2 regions of the Arthrobacter sp. Z1-15 genome follow, and region 1 is predicted to be linked to the other one. Evidence: riboswitches for the same ligand, from Rfam matches in the RefSeq annotation. Region 1 holds a riboswitch; the other holds the start of a gene.

Region 1 (7,621 bases):
GTTCCGTCTGCGGACAGAGCGATTCCGGAAGCGCTGGGAGAGTGTTCCATGGCATGCTCCTGCACAGGCTGGGGACGACGCACCGGATTGGATGCGCCACCTTTCAAACGTAGGAGCGGCCCCGGGTACGGTCAATGGCGGCGGAGGCAGAGCCGACTTGCGTACTCCGGTTTAATGCACCGCCGGCTGCAGCCGGTACGAGGCGCCGCGGTGTTCCTCCGGCAGCTTGTCTCCCCGGTTGAACAGCTTGTTACGCAGCGTGCCGGCGCTGTATTCGGTCCGGTAGGCGCCGCGCTTCTGCAGTTCGGGCACCACAAACTCGACGATGTCCTCGAAGGTGCCCGGCGTAACCGCGTAGGCAAGGTTGAAACCGTCGACGTCGGTCTCTTCCACCCAGCGGATCATCTCCTCGGCGATTTCCGCTCCCGAACCCACCATCCGCGGCCCCAGGCCGCCGATCCCCACTGAATCGGCGATGTCGCGCACCGTCCAGGGTTCGCCGTCGTCCTTGGGCTTCTGGAAGTTGCCCGCGGCGGACTGGATGGCATTGGATTTCACGTTGCCCAGCGGCTCGTCCAGGTTGTAGCCGGACAGGTCCACGCCCATCCACCCGGACATCAGCGCCAGGGCACCCTCATGGCTGGCGTACTGCTGGTAGTCCTCGTGTTTGGCGGCGGCTTCTGCTGCGGTGGCGGCAGTGATAACGGTCATCAGCGTGTAGATCCGGATGGAATGCCGGTCCCGGCCTGCGGCCTCGGCGGCGTCCCGGATTTTCGTGACCGTTGCCTTCAGCTTTTCCTTGGTGGGCGCTCCGACAAAAACCGCCTCGGCGTTGGCAGCCGCAAACGTAATGCCCCGCGGGGAGGCGCCGGCCTGATAAATCACCGGCGTGCGCTGCGGCGACGGCTCGCTGATGTGGATTCCCGGAACTTTGAAGTACTTGCCTTCATGGTTGATGTCATGAACCTTGGCCGGGTCGGTGAAAACGCCGGTCTCCTTGTCGCGGACGACGGCGCCGTCCTCCCAGGAGCCTTCCAGCAGTTTGTAGATTACTTCGAGGTACTCATCTGCGTGGTTGTAGCGCTCATCGTGTTCCAGCTGGTCTTCAGCCCCCAGGTTCCGGGCGGCGGAGGGCAGGTACCCGGTCACGACGTTCCAGCCGACCCGGCCGTTGGTGAGGTGGTCAAGCGTGGAGAGCCGGCGGGCAAACGGATAAGGATGCTCGTACGCGGTTCCGGCAGTGACGCCGAAGCCGAGGTGTTCAGTGACCAGGGCCATCGCGGACACCAGCAGCAGCGGATCATTGACCGGAACCTGGGTTCCCTGCCGCAGGGTGGCCTCGTTGGAGCTGCCGTACACGTCGTAGGTGCCCAGCACATCCGCGAGGAAAATGCCGTCAAACAGCCCTTTTTCGCAGGTCCTGGCCAGATGGGCCCAGTAGCGGAGGTCGGTGTACTCGGCGGACTTATCCTGCGGGTGGCGCCACAGGCCCGGCGACTGGTGGCCCACGCAGTTCATGTCGAAGGCATTGAAGCGGATCTGCCGCCGGCTGCTCTCTTCGGTCGCGGGGATGCTCTGCTCTGACATGGCGAACCTTTCGGAACGGGACGCACCCGCAAAGGAGCGCCGTACTTGCCGTCCGCGGACGCGGGACGGCCGGATCCTCATCTGGGGCACCCCGCTACGGAGAAGAGGGTTGCCGCCCAACCAGCCAGAGCTTCGCGTTGGGACTCATGATCCTTCGGCTCCAGTATCTGCACAGCACTGCAGCGCTTGGGAAGTCAATGACCTTTTGTGAACCTGCCCGTTGCTGCCCACCCCTGCCGCCGGCCGGGGTCCCGCCCGTTGCCGGACCCAAAACACGCTTCCGCTGGCGCGCCCAGTCGCTATTGTGTGCGACATGAAAAGACACCTGAGCTGGATCGTGCCGTTTGTTGGTGTTTTTGCGCTTTATCTCGGCGCGGCCCTGGGGACAAACATCAACCTCCAGTCCGGCAGCAGTGTCAATGTTCAGGCCCTCATTCAACTCGCCATTTTCCTGATGTGGGTTGTGCTCACCATTGTTTTGGTGATCCGTACGGTGCGGAACGGTTACCGCGTTTTCCGCGGCTATCGGCGGTCCGGCGGCCATCTCACCAAGTCGGAGCAGGCCCAGGCAAATCTTCAACAAAACTACGAGAACTCATGGGCCGCGGCCAGAAACCTGGTTGCACAACTCTCGGCGGGACACCGGCCGGCGTCCCTTGAAGTGTGGGGAATCGTTCTGGAACCGGGCGAAACAGTGCACCTTTCAATCAGAGCGGATTATGCACGCTTTTACGGCCTCAACGGAACTTATGTTCATACATCGGGATTCTTTTGGGGGCAGCCTGCCTTTGTCCTAGCAGGATTCGGAGTTACCGCCCTAGCCAACAGATCACGACGGCGGGCAGCTCAGGCTGCATCGCGCCAACAGTGGCGCGATTCCCAGCACAGTCAAATGTTCCTGACCGACCGGAGGATTATCTGCCAAGCAAACGGCAGGTGGCTCAGCTTCTATTACGCGCACGTCTCCGTTTGTTATCCCGAGCCGGAGAACAACAGCATGGTGCTCGAATTCCACTCCTCCGAACCGCTTCTGATCGGAGGAGCGGAGGCGCCGGTGGCCATCGCCTACTTGGTCTGGGCACTCTACGGGGAGCACGGACTGAAGGCCCACCCTGCCCTCGAAAGCCTGCGCAGATGATGATCCACAGCCTGCACCGGCTTGTGGGCCGCCAGGGCAGCGCAGCGAAATATTACGCCGGGGACTTGCCCGTTTCCCGAATGGCGCGTTTAGTAGCACTTGACCATCCCGAGCGGCTGAGAGACCTGGATCAGTGAAGCCGCAGCAACCCTGGTTGCCGTACCTCCTCCTTGAGGAACGGCAATAACGAGGACAACGCCGCAGGAGGCCGTAACCGGCCCAAGGTGTTTTCCGTAGGGTGCTACTGCCAGGACCGATGGAGAGTTAACATGACCGCCTTGGCTTCACAGTCCCCTGCCGCCGCCCCGCCCGCTGTTTCCGGGCAGTCACCCGCCGGCTCCGCGCTTCCCGTGACCTTTTCCGGCCTGGGCCGCAGCTTCGGCACCGGACCGGAGGCCCACCTCGTCCTCCGGGACATCACCTTTGAAGTTTCCCCCGGCGAGGTCCTGGCCATCCTGGGTTCCAGCGGCTGCGGAAAGTCCACGCTGCTGCGTGCCGCTGCCGGCCTGGATCCTGCCAGCACCGGCGAAGTCCTGATCAACGGCACTGCCGTGAACGGAATCGACGACCGCTGCGCCGTCGCGTTCCAGGAACCCCGGCTGCTGCCCTGGCAGACCCTGCAGGCCAACATCGCCATGGGACTGCCCAAGGGCACAAGCGCCAAAAACGGCAAGGCCAAGGTCGCCGAACTGCTGGAACTGGTGGAACTGGCGTCCTTCGCCAAGCACCGGCCGCGTGCCGTCTCGGGCGGCATGGCGCAGCGCGCCTCGCTGGCCCGGGCACTGGCCCGCACCCCCGGGGTGCTGCTGCTCGATGAACCTTTCGGTGCCCTGGATGCACTGACCCGGCTGAAGATGCAGGACCTGCTGCTCTCAGTGCACCGGGCCACCCCCACCACCGTGCTGCTGGTGACCCACGACGTGGACGAGGCCCTCCAGCTGGCCGACCGCATCATCATCCTCGGCAAAGAGCCCGGAACCCCCGGCGCCACAATCACGGACACCATCACCGTGCCCGGCAGCCGGCCGCGGAACCGCGCGTCGGCGGAGCTGGCACGAATGCGCGGCGAGCTCCTGGCCCGCCTCGGCGTCGACCGACACTAGCCGTCCAGCGCCCCTCCCGGAACCACCCCGGCTGCCGCCCTCCCGGGACGCGCCCCGGTTCCCGGGCGCACTCCCGGTCCTCCCGTGCCTTTTGCGGCACTGACTCATGCTTCCCAGACTTCCCAGAGAAAGAAACTCCCATGAACAGCCGTTCCCGCAGCTCCTCTCCGATTTCCTCCCCCATCAAGGCCCTCGCCGCGGCCGCGGCCGCAGCGTCCCTGCTGCTGACCGGCTGCGTGGCCGGGGAGGATTCCGAATCTGCCGCGAACGCCGGAACCGCCGACGGCGGAACACTCACCCTGGACTTCGCGACGTACAACCCGCTGAGCCTGATCATCAAGGACCAGGGCTGGCTGGAGGAAACGCTCGCGGAGGACGGCGTCACCGTGGAGTGGGTGCAGTCGGCCGGGTCCAACAAGGCCAACGAGAATCTGCGGTCCGGAGCGGTGGACGTCGGTTCCACGGCCGGTTCCGCCGCGCTGCTCAACCGTGCCAACGGGTCCCCGATCAAGGCCATCGACGTCTTTTCCCAGCCCGAGTGGTCAGCGCTGGTAGTCGGCGCGGATTCGGAGATCACGTCCGTGTCGGACCTCAAGGGCAAGTCGGTGGCCGCCACCAAGGGCACGGACCCGTATTTCTTCCTGGTCCAGGCCCTGGAAGAGGCCGGGCTGAGCCTCACCGACGTCACCGTGGAGCAGCTGCAGCACGCCGACGGGCGCACCGCACTGGAGAACGGTTCGGTGGACGCCTGGGCCGGACTTGACCCGATCATGGCCGGCGCCGAGCAAAACGGTGCCCGGCTGGTCCACCGGAACCTGGACTTCAACACCTACGGCATCCTGGCCGCAAATGAGGCGTTCCTTGAGGGGGATCCCGAGCAGGCACAGGCCGTCGTCAACGCCTACGAGAGGGCCCGCGCCTGGGCTGCGGAGAACCCGGAGGAAACCGCGCAGATCCTCGCCGACGTCGCCGGACTGGATCTGGCCGTTGCGCAGACCGTGGTGCTCGAACGCAGCAACCTCGACGTCGACCCCGCCCCGGGCGAGGCGCAGCGCAGCGTCCTGGAGAAGATCGGCCCCACGCTCGTGGAGACCGGAGACGTTGCGGACCAGGCCAAGATCGACACCGCCCTGGACAGCCTCTTTGACGATTCCTACGTGCGTAATGCCGACCCCGACGCCGTCAAGGAGTCCTGATGACGCAGTTCGAAACCCCGTACCTCACCGGCAACAGCGCCGTTCCCGTCTCCCGGGCAGGCCTGGCCGCCACCGGAGCTGCGGCGGCACCCTCCCCTTCCGGGCCAAGCAGGGAAACTGCACCCGCAGGCCTGCTTTCCCGCCGCTGGATCCGGCTCGCCCTGGGACTGGTGGTTCCGGCCGCCCTGCTGGCAGCCTGGCAGCTCAGCACGGCCGCCGGTGTCTTCACCGCCGTCCAGCTGCCTTCCCCCGCCGCCGTCTACACAGCGGCCCTCGACCTCATCGACCGCGGCCAGCTGGGCCAGCACATCGCCATTTCCACCCAGCGGGTGCTCATTGGTTTTGTCATCGGCGCCCTGCTGGGGCTGGCGCTGGGTGCCCTGCTGGGCTTGTCCCGGCTGGCGGAGGTCCTGCTCAGCCCGGTGATCGGTGCACTGCGCGCCGTACCGTCCCTGGCCTGGGTGCCGCTGCTGATCCTGTGGTTGAAGATCGGTGAGGATTCCAAGATCACCCTGATCGCCATCGGCGCGTTTTTCCCGGTGTTCACCACAGTGTCCCTGGCCCTGCGCCACGTGGACCGGAACCTGGTCGAAGCTGCCCGGGCCTTTGGCCTGAACGGGCTGAAGCTGCTGAGAACGGTGCAGCTGCCCGCCGTCGTCCCCGCCGTGTTCTCCGGGCTGCGGCTGGCCCTGGCCCAGGCGTGGCTGTTCCTGGTTGCCGCCGAACTCATTGCCTCCTCGATGGGGCTGGGCTTTCTGCTCATCGATTCGCAGAACAACGGACGCACCGACCGGCTGCTGCTGGCCATCGTCCTGCTTGCCCTCATCGGCAAGGCCACCGACGCGCTCCTGGGACTTGCAGAGAAAGGGGCCGTGAAGAAATGGGCCTGATCCCAGCGATCGAAGCCACCGTTGACCCGGCCGGCGCCGTCGATCCCGCCACGGAGGATGAACGCATCGCGTTCTGGGAAGCCGCCGCACGCCGGCTCCAGTGGGAGCAGCCCTGGCACACCGCCCACACCTTCGCCGCGCCGCAGCGCCTGAGCGGGCCGCAAACGCCCGAGGACGACGCCGAATACAGCGTCCCCTCGATCGAATGGTTCGCCGGCGGCACCCTGAATGTCGCCGTGAACTGCGTGGACCGCCATGTGGCCGCAGGCCGCGGCAACAAGGTGGCCCTGCATTTCGAGGGCGAACCCGGTGACCGCCGCACTGTTACCTACGCCGATCTGCAGCGCGAGGTCTCCCGCGCCGCCAACGCGCTGCTGGCGCTGGGCATCGGCCGCGGAGACCGCGTGGTCATTTACCTGCCGGTGATCGTGGAGACCATCGTGATCACCCTGGCCTGCGCCCGGATCGGCGCCGTGCATTCGCTGGTGTTCGGCGGCTTCTCCGCGGAAGCGCTGAAGTTCCGCGTCGAGGACACCGGCGCCAAGCTGCTGGTGACCACCGACGGCCAGTTCCGCCGCGGCGCCGCAGTACCGGTCAAGGACAACGCCGACGCCGCGGTGTCCGGAACCAACGCCATTGAGCATGTGCTGGTGGTCCGCCGCACCGGATCCGAGATCGACTGGACCGAGGGACGGGACCTCTGGTGGCACGAAACCGTGGACACCGCCCCGGACCTGCACGAGCCGGAGGCCTTCGACGCGGAGACGCCGCTGTTCATCATGTACACCTCGGGCACCACCGGGAAGCCCAAGGGCCTGGTCCACACCATGGGCGGCTATCTGACGCAGACCTCCTGGAGCTACGAATACCTCTTCGCGAACCCGGATCCGGGCGCCCGCGAGCGCGACGTGCACTGGTGCACCGCCGACCTGGCCTGGGTCACCGCGCACACCTACGAGATCTACGGTCCGCTCTCCAACGGCGCCACCCAGGTGATCTTCGAGGGCACCCCGGATACGCCGCATCCGGGCCGGCACTTCGAGATCATCCAGCGGTACCAGGTCACCAGCTACTACACCGCTCCCACCCTGCTCCGGTCGCTGATGGGCTGGTTCCCCGAGGGCGTTCCGGGAACGTACGACCTCTCCTCCATCCGGCTGCTGGGCACGGTGGGTGAAGCGGTGAACCCGGAGGCGTGGCGCTGGCTGCGCGAGCAGCTTGGCCGCGGGGAGGTGCCGGTCATTGATACCTGGTGGCAGTCCGAGACCGGCGCCACCATCCTCTCCCCGCGGCCCGGCGACGCGCAGTTCAAGCCCGGCTGCGCCTCCCGCGCGCTGCCCGGCGTGAGCACCCGGATCGTGGACGGTGACGGAAACCCGGTACCGCCGAACACGCAGGGCTTCATCGTGGTGGATAAAACCGGGCCGGCGATGGCCCGCACGGTGTGGGGCAATCCGCAGCGTTACCTGTCCTCCTACTGGCGGCAGTACGCCCGGCAGGGCTGGTTCCTGGCCGGCGACGGTGCAAAGTACGACGACGACGGCGACACCTGGATTCTCGGCCGCACCGACGACGTGCTCAACGTGTCAGGGCACCGGCTGTCCACGATCGAAATTGAGTCAGCCCTGGTTTCCCATCCCTGGGTCACCGAGGCGGGCGTCTGTCCGGTGCCGGATCCCAAAACCGGGCACGCGATCGCGGCGTTCG
Region 2 (7,621 bases), 1.7 Mb from region 1:
TGACAGCCAGCATGAGGGGCACATGGCGGCGCCGAAACAGGGTTCCGGCGCAGCCGACCAGCAGGATGACAACCCAGAGCTGGCCGGGTGCCTGAACCACCGGGGGAAACAGGTCGGCGGAGTTTACGCCGGCAGCCTTGAGCAGGAGCCCCGCCGCGAAATAGGCGGCGGCAGTGGCAACCCCGGTGGGCCAGATTCCGCTGCCCCAGGAATCAAGGGCGCCGGAGGCCGGGCCTGCGCCGCCGGCCTGACCGGTAGCTGCCGCCGGACCCTTGGCGGTGTCAGGCGACGGGGGAGGCAGCATGAACCCAGCGTAGCGACCGTTCCGGGAGCCCGCACCGCAGCCGGCCCTCCGTCCTCCCAAAGGATGAGCCGCCTGCTCCGGGATGGGGGGTGGGGGATGGAGGGATGGGGATGGGGGATGGGGGATGGGGGATGGGGATGAGGGTTCAGGGATGAGCCCGCACCTCCGCCGGGTTTCCGTCCTCAGCAGTCCCCGGGGATCATCTAGGCTTAAAAACATGTCGACTTCCCCCGCCGCCGCCCTGCCCTGCGCCGAACTCCACCTGCACATTGAAGGAACCCTGGAACCGGAGCTCATCTTCGAGCTGGCCGCTCGCAACGGCATCACCCTGCCCTATGCGGACCTCGCCGAGCTGCGGGCCAGGTACGAGTTCACGGACCTTCAGTCCTTCCTGGACCTGTACTACGCCAACATGGAAGTGCTGCGGACCGAGGCCGACTTTGCCGACATGACCCGCGCCTACCTGCGCCGGGCTGCCGCGGCAGGGGTGCGGCACGTGGAAATGATGGTTGACCCGCAGGCGCACCTGCTCCGCGGTGTTCCCCTTTCCACGTGCATCAACGGCGTTGCCGGCGCGCTGGCGGGCAGTCTGGAGGAATTCGGTGTTTCCTCGGAACTGATCGCCGCGTTCCTGCGGGACCGTCCGGTGGAGGAAGCCGAAGATGTGCTCCGGCAGCTCCTGGCGCTGAATGCACCCATCGTCGGAATCGGACTGGATTCGGCGGAACTGGGTAACCCGCCGGAGGGCTTCATCGAGCTGTACCGGATGGCCCGGGAAGCGGGCCTGAAGTGCGTGGCCCACGCCGGGGAAGAAGGACCCTCACATTACATTGAGCAGGCTCTGGACCTGCTGCTGGTGGACCGGATAGACCATGGTGTCCGCTGCCTGGATGATTCCGAGCTCGTGGACCGGCTGGTGCGGGACCGTATTCCCCTGACCATCTGCCCGTTTTCCAACGTCCGGCTGCGTTCGGTGGACACCCTCGCCGATCATCCGCTGCCGCAGATGCTGGCCCGCGGGCTCAACGTATCGGTGAATTCGGATGACCCGGCCTACTTCGGCGGCTACGTTGACGACAACTTCCAGCTGCTGCAGTCCACCTTTGACCTGTCCGTGGACCAGCTTCAGGAACTGGCGGTCAATTCCGTGGAGGCGTCCTTCGCCCCGCCGGCCCGCCGCGCGGAACTGCTGGATGAGATCAGCTCCTGGCGGAGCGCACAGGACAAGGCGCGTTCCTAGCTCCCCGTGCGGCTGCGGCGCACCGTCAGCCGCACCACGAGCCCGAACGCCAGGATGATCAGCATGGGCAGGATGGCCGGCGGCGGCAGGCTCAGCGCCGTCACCAGTGCGCCGGCCAGGCCGGCCAGGTTTACGGCCCGGGGCGTGTACCAGCGGCGCTGTTCCAGGGCGTAGCCGCACAGGTTGGTGATGGCGGCATGCAGGAGCAGGCCAAAGCAGGCCAGGCCCAGCAGAGTTGTCAGCGACGTGGTCAGTACCAGGACGACGACGGCGGTGCCTGCCGCGGCGGCAGCCGGCCAGGGCACCTGCCGGGGACCTCCGGTGCGGCCGAAGACCCGGGGAAGGTCGCCGTCGCCCGCCATGGCCTCGGCTGTCCGGGCAGTTCCTTCAACCAGCACGCATGCGCCCGACAGGGCCGCTGCCCCGGCGGCGATCGCCACCGCTCCCGTGCCGATGCCCAGCCCCACCGCAGCCACCGGTTCGCGCAGCGGAGCGGGGGCCAGGGCCAGGGCTCCGGGCCCGGGCCCGGAGAACCAGGCAAGCAGCGACTGCCCCACCAGGATGTACAGGCCCAGGGCGAGAAGGACAGCGGCCGGAAGCACGCGGGGAATGAGACGGTCCGGCTCCCGGACCCGGAAGCCCATGGCGGCCAGCCGGGCGTATCCGGCAAACGCGAAGTAGGCGAATCCCGCCCCCTGCAGCAGTCCCGCCGTCGGCGTCGTATCCTCGAGGACACCGGGCTGCGGAGGCTGCCCGCCCGCTTCGTTGAACGCGACCACAACCCCGAATCCCAGTACCCCAAGGACGAAGGCCAAGATGAAACGGATCACCCAGGTGCCGCGCTGCAGGCCGAAGAGGTTCAGGGCAGTGGCCGCGGCCGCGGCGCCAACGGCCGCCGCCCGGGCATGCTCCGGCACTGTGTAGAGACCAAAGGCCAGGGCGAGCACCGCAGCCGCCGGCACCAGCGCACACAGCAGCGTCCATCCGGTGAAGAAGCCCATGTAAGGTCCCAGGAGGACCCGTGCGGCCGAACGGGTGGTGCCGCCTTCGTTGCGGTGCCCCGAGTTGCGCAGTCCGGCGCTCAGCAGGAACGTTGACGCCGCCGAGCAGTAGGCAACCAGCGCCGCCAGGGCCAGTGCGGCCGGGAGGGCGAAGCCCGCCGCCTGCGCAACCGGCGGCAGGACGATGAAGATGCCGCCCCCGACCATGCAGCCAACTCCCACGGTCACCGCGTCAAAACCGCCGAGCGGCTGTTTGCCTGAGGAGCTCCCGGACACGCGTCCCTCCGATCGGTCGGGCGGGGCGGTGCCTGCGCAGCCTGCGGCTGCCCGGCGGTGCCCTTGGCTGGGAAAGGATGTGAACACCGGTAAACTCATGAAGAGACCTTGTATTCACAATGAGCGGGAACAGTGTTTTCCGCAAGCAATCTTGAAAGGACTGCTGTGCTGCGCACTCATGCCCTTGGTTCCCTGAGGGCCGAGCATATTGGACAGACCGTCACTCTCGCTGGCTGGGTGGCCCGACGCCGGGACCACGGAGGGGTTGCCTTCCTGGACCTCCGCGATGCATCCGGATTCGCCCAGGTGGTCGTTCGCGAAGAGGACGTCTTCCACAGCCTGCGCAATGAATACGTCCTGCAGATCACCGGCACCGTGCAGAAGCGCCCCGAGGGCAACGAAAACCCCTCGCTGGCCACCGGTGAGGTGGAAGTGATCGCGGACAAGGTTGTTGTCCTGAACACTTCCGACCCGCTGCCGTTCCAGATTGACGAGCACGTTGAAGTGGGCGAGGAAGCCCGCCTGAAGCACCGCTACCTCGATCTGCGCCGCCCGGCGCCGTCCCGGAACATGCGCCTGCGCTCCGAGGCCAACCGCATTGCGCGCAACCTGCTGCATGACGAAGGCTTCGTTGAGATCGAAACCCCCACGCTGACCCGTTCCACACCCGAGGGTGCCCGCGACTTCGTGGTTCCCGCACGTCTTGCCCCGGGTTCCTGGTACGCGCTGCCGCAGTCCCCGCAGCTGTTCAAGCAGCTCCTGCAGGTGGGCGGCTTCGAGAAGTACTACCAGATTGCCCGCTGCTACCGCGATGAAGATTTCCGCGCGGACCGCCAGCCGGAGTTCACCCAGCTGGACATCGAGGCCAGCTTCGTCGAGGAAGACGACATCATCGCCCTCGGCGAGCAGATCGTGACCTCGCTCTGGAAGCTGATCGACGTCGAGATCCCGACGCCGATCCAGCGCATGACCTATGCCGACGCCATGGCGCGCTTCGGTTCCGACAAGCCGGACCTGCGGTTCGGCTTGGAGCTGACCGAGCTGACGGACTTCTTCAAGGACACCACGTTCCGCGTCTTCCAGGCCCCCTACGTGGGTGCCGTGGTCATGCCCAGCGGCGCCTCGCAGCCCCGCCGCACCCTGGACGCCTGGCAGGAATGGGCCAAGCAGCGCGGCGCCCGAGGCCTGGCCTACGTGCTCGTCCAGGAGGACGGCACGCTGACCGGACCCGTGGCCAAGAACCTGACCGACTTCGAGCGGGAGAACCTCGCGGAAAAGGTGGGCGCCAAGCCCGGCGACTGCATCTTCTTCGCCGCCGGCGAGACCACCACCGCCCGTGCGCTGCTCGGCGCCGCACGTGTTGAGATCGGCCACCGCACCGGCCTGATCGACCCGAACGACTGGGCCTTCGTCTGGGTTGTCGACGCACCCATGTTCGAGCCGGCCTCCGAGGCCGTTGCAGCCGGTGACGTTGCCGTGGGCGGCGGCGCCTGGACCGCTGTCCACCACGCCTTCACGTCGCCCAAGCCGGAATTCATGGACACGTTCGACACCGACCCGGGATCCGCTCTGGCCTACGCGTACGACATTGTCTGCAACGGCAACGAAATTGGCGGCGGTTCCATCCGTATCCACCAGCGCGACGTGCAGGAACGTGTCTTCAAGGTCATGGGCCTCTCGCAGGAGGACGCGCAGGAGAAGTTCGGCTTCCTGCTCGAAGGCTTCAAGTACGGTGCTCCGCCCCACGGCGGCATCGCCTTCGGCTGGGACCGCGTGGTGGCCCTGCTGGCCGGCACCGAGTCCATCCGCGACGTCATTGCCTTCCCGAAGACCGGCAACGGCTATGACCCGCTGACGGCCGCTCCGGCTCCGATCACCGCCCAGCAGCGCAAGGAAGCCGGTGTCGACTTCAGGCCTGAGGCCAAGAAGCCCGAGCCGAAGAAGGATGACTCCGCGAAGGACGACGCCTAGTTTTTTCGGAAGATTCATAAACGATGAAAGTGCCCGGCCGCTGATGCGGCCGGGCACTTTTGTTTCTGGCGGGTACGTTTATTTTTGATGAAATGTGCCGGCCGATGAAATGTGCTGACAGTTTGCTTAACCCGCGGCGGGCGCCGTAACGGGGGACGGCAAATGGTAGACAACAAGCCAGTAATCCCCGTCCGGTCCGTCTACGGTGATGGACGCCGGATTTTCACCCGGCATGATGACATGTTCGAAACCCATCAGCATCGGGACATTGCAGTGGTCACTGCCGACGGTGGAAAGGTGGTCCGACTCATCGTCCAGAACCTCGATGTCGTAGGCCCCCGGCTGGTTGCAGGTGAGATAAGAGGTGAAGCTGGTCCCCGGTTCCATAGCGGGCAGCTCGAAGGTGCCGGTTCCGCTGCCGGATTCCTCCAGCACGACGCTAGCGTTGGCGGGACGCCACTGCGGCTGCTGCTGAAAGAAAGTTTCCACGCTCACGGGATTGTCCGCCCGGAACAGAGCCTGCACAGCTGAATCATCCGGTGTCTGGGCGGCATTCGGCGAGGCCTCTGTGCCGGGTGCCTGGGTGGCATTCGGCGCGATCTCCAGACTGAGGCCGTTTGTGCCGGGCTCGCCGGCTGAAGAGGACGGCCGGGCCGGCTCCTCGGCAGAGGCTGAAGGCGAGGCCGGCTTACTGGAAGCGGTCTCCGGCTCCTCCTGCGCGGTGCACCCTGCCAGTAGAAGGCCCAGTACTGCTGCCGGAAGCAAAGCCTTCCGTGAAAGCGGCAAACCCGGCCGGCTGCCGGGCTTTCCCTTTTTGTGTGATGTGCCGTGGACATTTCTGTTTGTGCTCATCTCCGCTACTTCCTTTCGAAGTAATCCGAAGAACAATAGTCCGTCCATGGCATGATGTAAAGGTTTGGTAACGGAGGCCGTGCCGGCAAGGAATGTGCCGCGGAAAATGAATTGACGCGGCTTCCAATTTCCAGTTCCCGGCGGCGCTTTCCGGTCAGGCGAATTCAGGGACGCTGAGCTGCCGGAACGCCGACCTGTGGAAGACCAGCGGCTCATGGGCGTCGTCGTGGGAGGTGTGGCCGTGAACCCGCAGCAGCACCACTGTGTGGTCGCCCGCGGGCACCTCGTTCTCCACTGAGCACTCCAGCCACAGGGCGGCACGGTCCAGGAACAGGGCACCGGACTCGTCGGTGTGCAGGTCAAGCCCGGCGAAACGGTCGCCGGTTTTGGATGCGATCTGTTTGCAGATTCCCTCGTGTTCGGAGCCCAGGATGGATACGCCGATCCGCGTTGCCGGCCGGAGCACCGGCCAGGTGCGGGACGTGTTCTGTACGGCAAACAGGACCAGGGGCGGGTCCATGGACACGCCCACGGTAAAGGACGAGGCAACAATTCCCTGCGGCTCTCCGTCGACCACCGCGCACAAAGCGGCAATGCCGGACGGGAAACGTGAAAAGGCGCGGCGCAGGGCTGCCGGCTGAAGGTCGCTAACAAGGGACATGGTGGAAAGATCCTCTGCCTTAAGCGCGGTGCCGGCGGCCATTACGGCCGCGGCGCCACCAGCGCGGTACTTGCCGCAGCCGGGAGAGTCTCGCCGGGCGGCCGAATCGTCACCTGGAGCACCCCGCTACGGCGAGAGGGTTGCCGTCCAGCCGGCCAGGGCCCGTGGCTGGAACTCTTGATTCTTCTCCCAAGGTAGGCGCGGCCGATGCAGGGTTGCAAACGGATGCCTTACTTCGTAAAACTCCGCTTCATAAAACTCCCGGCAGCCAGGGGATAGAGTTTGGCTATGAAACAGCGGTGGTTTAAACAGGTGGACGTCTTTGGCAGTGAACCGTATCTGGGCAATCCCCTTGCCGTGGTTCTGGAAGCCGAAGGCCTTTCGGACTCCGACATGGAGTCTTTTGCGCGGTGGACCAACTTGTCGGAAACCACGTTCGTGCTGCCGCCCACTAGGGACGGGGCTGACTACCGGGTCCGCATCTTCACCCCGGGCGGCGAGATTCCCTTTGCCGGGCACCCCACGCTGGGAACCTGCCACGCGTGGCTGGAGGCCGGGAACAAGCGGCGCTATCCCGACGTCGTCGTGCAGGAATGCGGAATCGGCCTCGTGACGCTGCACGCCAATGCCGGCATTGCCGCTTTCGCCGCACCGCCGCTGCTGCGCTCGGGACCGCTTGAAGACGAGGTCCTTGACCAGGCGCTGAAGGCCCTGAACCTGGACCGCACCCAGATCCTTGCCTCCAATTGGATCGACAACGGACCCGGCTGGCTGGGACTGCTGCTCCCGGATGCCGCAGCGGTGCTGGCACTGAAGCCGGATCCGGTTGTCATGGGAAGCCTGCGCGTGGGTGTCATCGGCGCGCAGCCTGCGGACGCTGAAACCGACTACGAGGTCCGCGCCTTTGTGCCCGGGCTCGGCATCACCGAAGATCCCGTCACCGGAAGCCTTAACGCCGGCCTGGCGCAGTGGCTGATTGGCGCTGAGCTGGCACCGGAGCGGTACATCGTCAGGCAGGGTACGGCGGTCAGGCGCGACGGCCGGGTCCGCGTTTTCACGCGCGACGGCAAAATCTGGGTGGGCGGATCCACGGTCACATCCATCGACGGCACCGTCACCCTGTAAAACCTGCTGAGGACCCGCATGTTCAATCTGCACTCCCTGCCGCTTCCCGTCCTCGGCGCGCCGATGGCGGGAGGCGTATCCACTCCCGAACTGGCGGCTGCGGTCAGCAACGCCGGGGGACTCGGATTCCTGGCGGCCGGCTACAAGAGCGCCGACGCTGTCCGTGAGCAGATTCTCCGGACCCGCAGCCT

What was found. Region 1 has a riboswitch for S-adenosylmethionine ahead of M1D40_RS00875 (LLM class flavin-dependent oxidoreductase). Riboswitches for the same ligand answer to the same signal wherever they lie in the genome.
Region 2: another riboswitch for S-adenosylmethionine. It lies ahead of M1D40_RS10910 (flavin reductase family protein); the one in region 1 lies ahead of M1D40_RS00875 (LLM class flavin-dependent oxidoreductase).

What each region holds. Positions count from the first base shown of each region.
Region 1 is NZ_CP096454.1:162,065-169,685, reverse strand. Features, by position in the region: gene M1D40_RS00880 (alpha/beta fold hydrolase) at 1-50, opposite strand, end outside; gene M1D40_RS00875 (LLM class flavin-dependent oxidoreductase) at 172-1,587, opposite strand; SAM riboswitch class IV at 1,624-1,739, opposite strand; gene M1D40_RS00870 (hypothetical protein) at 1,892-2,725, shown strand; gene M1D40_RS00865 (ABC transporter ATP-binding protein) at 2,995-3,828, shown strand; gene M1D40_RS00860 (aliphatic sulfonate ABC transporter substrate-binding protein) at 3,969-5,024, shown strand; gene M1D40_RS00855 (ABC transporter permease) at 5,024-5,914, shown strand; gene acs (acetate--CoA ligase) at 5,905-7,621, shown strand, end outside.
Region 2 is NZ_CP096454.1:2,385,913-2,393,533, reverse strand. Features, by position in the region: gene M1D40_RS10935 (sensor histidine kinase) at 1-304, opposite strand, end outside; gene M1D40_RS10930 (adenosine deaminase) at 522-1,544, shown strand; gene M1D40_RS10925 (amino acid permease) at 1,541-2,821, opposite strand; gene aspS (aspartate--tRNA ligase) at 2,987-4,792, shown strand; gene M1D40_RS10915 (hypothetical protein) at 4,919-5,287, opposite strand; gene M1D40_RS10910 (flavin reductase family protein) at 5,799-6,305, opposite strand; SAM riboswitch class IV at 6,367-6,488, opposite strand; gene M1D40_RS10905 (PhzF family phenazine biosynthesis protein) at 6,594-7,430, shown strand; gene M1D40_RS10900 (nitronate monooxygenase) at 7,449-7,621, shown strand, end outside.